2 regions of the Pseudomonas sp. LBUM1678 genome follow, and region 2 is predicted to be linked to the other one. Evidence: predicted binding sites of a transcription regulator. Region 2 holds the regulator's gene; the other holds the start of a gene.
The links. Region 2 encodes sigma-54, which starts transcription at its own class of promoters, with help from an activator protein. Its sites were predicted from a motif close to ANTGGCATNNANNTTGCTNT; they were not measured.
Positions count from the first base shown of each region.

Region 1: flgB (flagellar basal body rod protein FlgB) is a predicted target of sigma-54. The motif match lies at 1,999-2,018, and genes of this name have one in related genera.

Region 1 covers NZ_CP166775.1:5,059,164-5,063,511, reverse strand. The annotation lists gene ACA070_RS22990 (chemotaxis protein CheV) at 1-768, shown strand, start outside; gene cheR (protein-glutamate O-methyltransferase CheR) at 815-1,642, shown strand; gene flgB (flagellar basal body rod protein FlgB) at 2,061-2,468, shown strand; gene flgC (flagellar basal body rod protein FlgC) at 2,472-2,915, shown strand; gene flgD (flagellar hook assembly protein FlgD) at 2,931-3,656, shown strand; gene flgE (flagellar hook protein FlgE) at 3,688-4,348, shown strand, end outside.
Region 2 covers NZ_CP166775.1:984,178-988,525, reverse strand. The annotation lists gene lptA (lipopolysaccharide transport periplasmic protein LptA) at 1-378, shown strand, start outside; gene lptB (LPS export ABC transporter ATP-binding protein) at 378-1,103, shown strand; gene ACA070_RS04290 (RNA polymerase factor sigma-54) at 1,288-2,781, shown strand; gene hpf (ribosome hibernation-promoting factor, HPF/YfiA family) at 2,856-3,164, shown strand; gene ptsN (PTS IIA-like nitrogen regulatory protein PtsN) at 3,177-3,641, shown strand; gene rapZ (RNase adapter RapZ) at 3,644-4,348, shown strand, end outside.

The DNA of each region.
Region 1 (4,348 bases), 2.7 Mb from region 2:
AGTCCTGTCGTGTGCGGTGTGGCAAGTATCCGGGGGGCGACCATTCCAATTCTTGATCTGGCAATGGCGACCGGCTCCGGCGCACTTAAAGATCAGAGCAATCCCTTCGTAATCATCACGGAGTACAACACCAAGACCCAGGGTTTCCTGGTGCGCTCGGTGGAGCGCATCGTCAACATGAACTGGGAGGAGATTCATCCGCCACCCAAGGGCACGGGACGCGATCATTACCTGACAGCTGTGACTCGGGTCGACAATCAGTTAGTCGAAATCATCGACGTCGAGAAAGTGCTGGCGGAAGTGGCGCCGACACCGGAAGCGATTTCGGTCGGCGTGGTGGATGTCGAAACCCAGCACAAGGCGCTGTCCCTGCGCGTATTGACGGTCGATGACTCGTCGGTGGCGCGCAAGCAGGTGACCCGTTGCCTGCAGACGGTCGGCGTCGAAGTGGTGGCGTTGAACGACGGCAAGCAAGCGCTGGATTACTTGCGCAAACTGGTCGATGAGGGCAAGAAGCCGGAAGAAGAGTTCCTGATGATGATTTCCGACATCGAGATGCCGGAAATGGACGGGTACACGCTGACGGCCGAGATCCGCAACGACCCGCGCATGCAAAAGCTTCATATCATCCTGCATACTTCGTTGTCGGGTGTATTCAATCAGGCAATGGTCAAGAAGGTCGGTGCGGATGACTTCCTTGCCAAATTCCGTCCTGATGACCTGGCATCCCGGGTAGTCGACCGGATCAAAGCAGCAGATATCAGCTAGGGGCCTTCTGCCCCTGGTGGTTAACACGATTTAAGAGGCGGCATCTTTGTCTACGGGTAATTTGGATTTCGAACAGTTCCGGGTATTCCTGGAAAAAGCCTGTGGCATTTTGCTCGGTGAAAACAAGCAATACCTGGTCTCGAGCCGTCTCAACAAACTGATGGAGCAGCAAGGCATCAAGTCCCTGGGGGAGCTGGTTCAGCGCATCCAGACCCAGCCGCGCAGCGGTTTGCGCGAGATGGTGGTGGATGCCATGACCACCAACGAAACCTTGTGGTTTCGTGATACCTATCCGTTTGAAGTCTTGAAGAACAAGGTGCTGCCTGAAGCAATCAAGGCGGCCCCCGGCCAGCGTTTGCGGATCTGGTCGGCGGCGTGCTCGTCGGGTCAGGAACCGTATTCGCTGTCGATGTCCATCGATGAGTTCGAGCGCGTCAACATGGGCCAGCTGAAGATGGGGGTGCAGATTGTGGCCACCGACCTGTCCGGCACCATGCTGACCAACTGCAAGACCGGCGAGTACGACAGCCTGGCCATCGGCCGTGGTCTGTCGCCCGAGCGCCTTCAGCGTTACTTCGACCCCAAAGGGCCGGGACGCTGGGCCATCAAGGCGCCGATCAAGAGCCGCGTGGAGTTTCGCTCGTTCAACCTGCTGGACAGCTATGCGGCCCTGGGCAAGTTCGACATCGTGTTCTGCCGCAACGTGTTGATCTACTTCTCCGCCGAGGTGAAGAAAGACATCCTGTTGCGTATTCACAGCACGCTCAAGCCGGGCGGTTATCTGTTCCTCGGCGCCTCCGAAGCGCTGAACGGTTTGCCGGATCATTACCAGATGGTCCAGTGCAGCCCGGGGATCATTTACCAGGCGAAGTGATTCGTTGGCAGCATCACAAAAACGGGAGTCCTCAGGGGCTCCCGTTTTTTTGCCTGCCGTTATTTTTGAAAACACCACTAGACCCTGTAGGAGCGAGCCCTGTGGCGAGGGGATTTATCCCCGTTCGGCTGCGAAGCAGTCGTAAACGCGGTTTAACTTTGAAATGCCAGGGGCCGCTTCGCAGCCCAACGGGGATAAATCCCCTCGCCACAGGGCTCGCTCCTACAGTGAAAGAAGGTGTTCGTGAGAGGGGGGAAAGCGGCAGAAAAGCGGCAGGCGGCGGACATCGGTTGCCGCTTTTCTGGCATTGCCGCCTTGCCACTGCCGGCAAAGCCCCGGTTTACGGGCTTTTTTGAATTGGCACGCCGCTTGCTATGTCTCTGTTACGAAAAATCAGGTCACCCGAAGGTTTCCCGACATGAGCATCAGCTTCGATAAAGCGCTCGGTATTCACGAACAAGCCCTGGGCTTCCGCGCGCAGCGTGCCGAAGTCCTGGCCAACAACATCGCCAACGCCGACACCCCGAACTACAAGGCTCGGGACCTGGAATTCTCAAAAGTGCTTGCCGCACAGAACGAGAAAACCAAGGGCGGCACTTTTGCCTTGAACATGACCAACAACCGTCATATCGAAGCCGAAGGCCTGGGCAATGGCGACGAGTCGCTGATGTATCGCACGCCGATGCAGCCGTCGATCGACCAGAACACCGTCGACGCCCAGCTGGAACAGTCGAACTACGCGGAAAACGCCGTCGGCTTCCAGGCCAGCTTCACCCTGCTCAACAGCAAATTCAAAGGGCTAATGTCAGCCCTGCGCGGAGAGTAATTCATGTCTCTATCCAGTGTTTTCAACATTGCCGGTAGCGGCATGAGCGCCCAGACCACGCGCTTGAACACCGTGGCCTCGAACATCGCCAACGCCGAAACCGTCTCGTCGAGCATCGATCAGACCTATCGCGCCCGTCACCCGGTGTTCGCCACCATGTTCCAGGGCGGCCAGAGCGGCGGCAGCGATTCGCTGTTCCAGAACCAGGACGCCGCCGGTCAAGGCGTACAAGTGCTGGGCGTGGTCGAAGACCAGAGCAACCTTGACGCGCGTTACGAGCCGAACCATCCGGCCGCCGATGCCAAGGGCTACGTCTACTACCCGAACGTCAACGTCGTCGAAGAAATGGCCGACATGATTTCCGCCAGTCGCTCGTTCCAGACCAACGCTGAAATGATGAACACCGCCAAAACCATGATGCAGAAGGTCCTGACCCTCGGTCAGTGATAAGGGGCGACTCAGATGAGTGTTACCGATACCACCAGCAGCGTGAGCATCAAGGACGTCTTGGCCAATTCTTCGGTCAAGACCAACAACACCAGCAGCGACGGCCTGGCCGCGGCAACTAACAGCGCCACGGGCAAGCAGGCGTTGGGCAAGGATGCGTTCCTGCAGTTGCTGGTCACCCAGCTGAAAAACCAGAACCCGCTCGAGCCCCAGGACAACGGTGACTTCGTGGCGCAACTGGCCCAGTTCAGTAGCCTGGAAGGCATCACCACGCTTAACGATACGGTCAGCGGCATTGCCGGCAACTACAACTCCTCGCAGGCGCTGCAAGCGTCTTCGCTGGTGGGCCGTTCGGTGGTTGCGCAGACCGACACAGCCGTCGTCGATACCTCCAAGAGCTTCAACGGCACGGCGGTAGTACCGGCATCGGTGGATCCGGTCACGATCAAGATCACCGACGCCGATGGCAAAGTGGTCCGCACCATCGACCTGGGCAGCCAGAAGGCCGGCAACGCCAGTTTCATCTGGGACGGCAAAAACGATGCGGGCGAAGTGGCCAAGGCCGGCACTTACAAATTTGCCGCCACCGCGACCTACGACAGCCAGGCGACCTCGCTGGTGACTTACCTGCCGGCAACCGTTAACAGCGTGACCATCAGCCAGACTGGCGGTGAGTTGATGCTGAACCTGGCAGGCCTGGGCAGCGTTGCCCTGTCCAAAGTACAAACCATTGGTATATAGAGCCGACTAACACGGCACAAAGGAGTGGAATATGTCTTTCAATATCGGCCTTAGCGGTCTCTATGCAGCCAACAAACAACTGGACGTGACCGGCAACAACATCGCCAACGTCGCGACCACCGGTTTCAAATCGTCCCGTGCAGAATTCGAAGACGTGTACTCGGCCACTCGGCTGGGTACCGGCAGCAAGACCGTCGGTAACGGCGTGCGTCTGGCCAACGTTGCCCAGCAGTTTGGCCAGGGTGATGTGAACAACACCGGCAACGTGCTGGACATGGGTATCCAGGGTAACGGTTTCTTCATCCTCAGCGACAACGGTTCCCTGAGCTACACCCGTGCCGGTGCGTTCAAGACTGACGCTGAAAACTACGTCGTCGACAACAACGGCAACCGTCTGCAAGGTTACGGCGTTGATGACAACGGCAAGATCATCAATGGCGTGCTGACCGACCTGAAAATCGACACCTCGAGCCTGTCGCCAAAGGCGACCACTCGCGTCGACCAGACCATGAACCTTAACTCTTCGGAAACCCTTCCGACCGTTACGCCGTTCAATCCAGCCGAGCCATTGAGCTATAACAAGCCAATCTCCACGCCGATCTTCGACAGCCAGGGTAACCAGCACACTCTGGATCAGTATTACGTAAAAACCGGTACTAACGCGTGGACCGTGTACACCTTCGTGGACGGTC
Region 2 (4,348 bases):
ACTCAGGGCTCGATGAAGGTCACCGGCAATACTGTGACCATGACCCGCACCCCCGCTGGCGATATCGACGTGGTGACTTCGGTGGGCAACCTCGCCTACTTCGAGCAGCTGCAAACGGCAGGCGATACAAAGCCTGTTCAAGGCTATGGCGTCACTATCCAGTACCACGCCTCGCAAGACCGCGTCGTGCTGATCGACCGAGCTAAAGTCATCGACAAGGACGGCAACGTGACCCAGGGCGAGAAAATCGTCTATGACACCAACAAAAAGCTCGCCAGCGCCGGTCGCGCTACGGGCAGCAAGGTCACCGAGTCGCGTCCGCGGATCGACATGGTGATCCAGCCGAAAAAGAAAACCGAAGAGCAAAAGGCCCCGTAATGGCAACTCTGAAAGCTCAGCATCTGGCCAAGAGCTATAAGAGCCGCCAGGTCGTGCGTGACGTCAGCCTGTCCATCGACAGCGGTCAGATCGTCGGCCTGCTGGGTCCTAACGGCGCCGGCAAGACCACCTGCTTCTACATGATCGTTGGCCTGGTGCAGGCCGATCAGGGTCGCGTATTGATCGACGACCTGGACGTCAGCCACCAGCCGATGCACGGTCGTGCAAAGGCCGGTATCGGCTATCTTCCGCAAGAAGCGTCGATCTTCCGTAAACTGTCGGTGGCGGACAACATCATGGCCATCCTCGAGACCCGCAAGGAACTCGACAAGGCCGATCGTCGCAAGGAGCTGGAAAGCCTGCTGCAGGAATTCCACATCAGCCACATCCGCGACAACCTCGGCATGAGCCTGTCCGGCGGTGAGCGCCGCCGCGTAGAAATTGCACGGGCACTGGCCACCAACCCGAAATTCATCCTGCTCGACGAACCTTTCGCCGGCGTGGACCCGATTTCGGTGGGCGACATCAAACAGATCATTTACCACCTCAAGGCCAAAGGCATTGGCGTGCTGATCACTGACCACAACGTCCGTGAAACCCTGGACATCTGCGAAACCGCCTACATCGTCAACGATGGCCAGCTGATCGCCGAAGGTGACTCCGCCACCATCCTGGCCAACGAACTGGTCAAGGAAGTGTATCTGGGCCACGAGTTCCGCCTGTAAGCACTAAGGTGTCTGGCTGATTGTCCGGGTGCTTGTCTCGATAAAAAATCAATACTTTTTTATTGTTACGGCGCTCTAGGCAAACGCTGCAGTTTCGGGCATATAATTTGCTTATGTTTGGCGCTCCGGCGCCCTGTAGTGGATGGCGCATGTGCGCCGGCGAATAAGGTGTTAAGCCCCTGCCATGAAACCATCGCTAGTCTTGAGAATGGGCCAGCAGCTGACGATGACACCGCAGCTGCAACAGGCCATCCGCCTGCTCCAATTGTCGACCCTGGACCTGCAACAGGAAATCCAGGAGGCCCTGGAGTCCAATCCGATGCTCGAACGCCAGGAAGAAGGCGACGACTTCGATAACGCCGACCCCTTGGCCGACAAAGCCGAACAGCTCCCCAACGCCGATGTTTCGGAACCCTCCTACCAGGAAACCGCCCCGACGGTGGACAACCTCGAGGAAGGTGACTGGAACGAGCGCATTCCCAACGAACTGCCTGTCGATACCGCGTGGGAAGACGTCTACCAGACCAGCGCCAGCAGCCTGCCGAGCAACGATGACGACGAGTGGGACTTCACCACCCGCACATCGGCCGGCGAAAGCCTGCAAAGCCATTTGCTGTGGCAACTGAACCTGGCACCGATGTCCGACACCGATCGACTGATCGCCGTGACCCTGATCGATTGCATCAACAATCAGGGCTACCTGGACGAAACCCTCGAAGAAATTCTCGAGGCCTTCGATCCGGAACTGGACATCGAGCTGGACGAGATCGAAGCCGTCCTGCACCGCATCCAGCAATTCGAACCTGCCGGCATTGGCGCCCGCAACCTGGGCGAATGCCTGCTGCTGCAACTGCGCCAACTGCCCGCCAAGACACCTTGGCTGGCCGAAGCCAAGCGTCTGGTCGCTGATTACATCGACCTGCTAGGCAGCCGCGACTACAGTCAGCTAATGCGCCGCATGAAGCTCAAGGAAGATGAACTGCGCCAGGTGATCGAGCTGGTGCAGAGCCTCAACCCTCGTCCGGGTTCGCAGATCGAGTCCAGTGAAGCCGAGTACGTTGTTCCTGACGTGATCGTGCGCAAGGACAACGAGCGCTGGCTGGTCGAGCTGAACCAGGAATCGGTGCCACGGCTGCGGGTCAACGCCCAGTACGCCGGCTTTGTGCGCCGCGCCGACACCAGCGCCGACAACACGTTCATGCGCAATCAGTTGCAAGAGGCTCGCTGGTTCATCAAGAGCCTGCAAAGCCGCAACGAAACCCTGATGAAAGTGGCCACCCAGATTGTCGAGCATCAGCGCGGCTTCCTGGAGTACGGCGACGAAGCGATGAAACCGCTGGTGCTGCATGACATCGCCGAAGCAGTGGGGATGCATGAGTCGACGATTTCACGGGTGACCACGCAGAAATTCATGCATACCCCTCGGGGCATATATGAACTGAAATACTTTTTCTCCAGCCACGTCAGCACCTCCGAAGGCGGTGAATGCTCGTCCACAGCGATCCGCGCGATCATCAAAAAACTGGTTGCTGCGGAAAATCAGAAAAAGCCGTTGAGTGACAGCAAGATCGCTGGTTTACTGGAGGCACAAGGCATTCAGGTGGCTCGCCGCACCGTCGCCAAGTACCGCGAATCCCTCGGGATCGCGCCTTCGAGCGAACGCAAGCGGTTGATGTAGAGCCACGCCACAGCGTTCCAGTGGCAGGCATTTCTGCCTGCCGCTTTATGCACTGGCAACGAAGGAGAAGCTGTATGCAAGTCAACATCAGTGGACACCAACTGGAAGTGACCGAACCTCTTCGCACCTACATCGGCGAAAAACTCGAACGATTAGAGAGGCATTTCGACAAGATCACCAACGTGCAGGTCACGATGACGGTCGAAAAGCTCAAGCAGAAAATCGAAGCCACGCTGCATATTCCCGGCAATGAAGTGGTCGCAAACGCGGAGCATACCGATATGTACGCGGCGATCGACGCATTGACCGACAAGCTCGATAAACAACTCAAAAAGCATAAGGAAAAGACCCAGAGCCTCCTCCAGGGCGCGACCGGTCGTTAACACTCCCAACCCATGATCCGACTTGAAAGTATCCTGACCCCCGGCCGTTCCCTCGTGAACGTGCCGGGCGGCAGCAAAAAGAAAGCCCTTGAGCAAATTGCCAACCTAATCCATCGCGAAGTGCCGGATCTGGCCATGCAGGATGTTTTCGAGAGCCTGGTCGCCCGCGAAAAACTCGGCTCTACCGGTTTTGGCAACGGCATCGCCATCCCCCACTGTCGCCTCAAGGGTTGCACCTCACCCATCAGTGCCTTGATGCACCTCGATGCACCCATCGATTTCGACGCCATCGACGGCGCCCCGGTTGACCTGTTGTTCGTTCTGCTGGTCCCGCAAGCCGCCACCGATGCGCACCTGGAGCTACTGCGCCAGATCGCCAGCATGCTCGATCGCAAGGAGGTGCGCGAAAAACTGCGCAGCGCCCCGAGCAATGAAGCCTTGTATCAGGTTGTCCTGGACGAGCAAAACGGTCACTAATCATGCGTTTGATCATTGTCAGCGGCCGTTCCGGCTCAGGTAAAAGTACCGCACTCGATGTTCTCGAGGACAACGGCTACTACTGCATCGACAACCTGCCCGCCGGATTGCTGCCGGAACTTGCCGAGCGCGCGCTGATTCATACCGAGCTGGCACAACCGCTGGTTGCCGTATCCATCGATGCGCGCAACCTGCCAAGTCACCTGTCGCGGTTTCCGGAACTGCTGGAAGAAGTCCGCAGTCGGCATATCAAGTGTGATGTGTTGTACCTGGACGCCGACGAAGAAACGTTGCTTAAACGCTTTTCGGAAACCCGTCGTCGCCACCCTCTGAGTAACGCCAATCGCTCGCTGGCCGAGGCGATTCAAGACGAGACCCAGTTGCTGGGCCCGATCGCCGACCTGGCCGACCTCAAAGTCAACACCACCAACCTGAACCTGTATCAGCTGCGCGATACCATCAAGCTACGCTTGCTCAATCAGCCCGAGCCTGGCACTGCGTTCCTGGTGGAGTCTTTCGGGTTCAAGCGTGGCATGCCGGTGGATGCGGACCTGGTGTTCGACGTGCGTTGCCTGCCTAACCCTTACTGGAAGCCGGAATTGCGCGCCCAGTCCGGGCTCGATCAACCGGTGGCCGAGTACCTGGCGGCGCAACCGGATGTCGAAGAGATGTTCCAGGACATTTCCACGTACCTGCTCAAGTGGTTG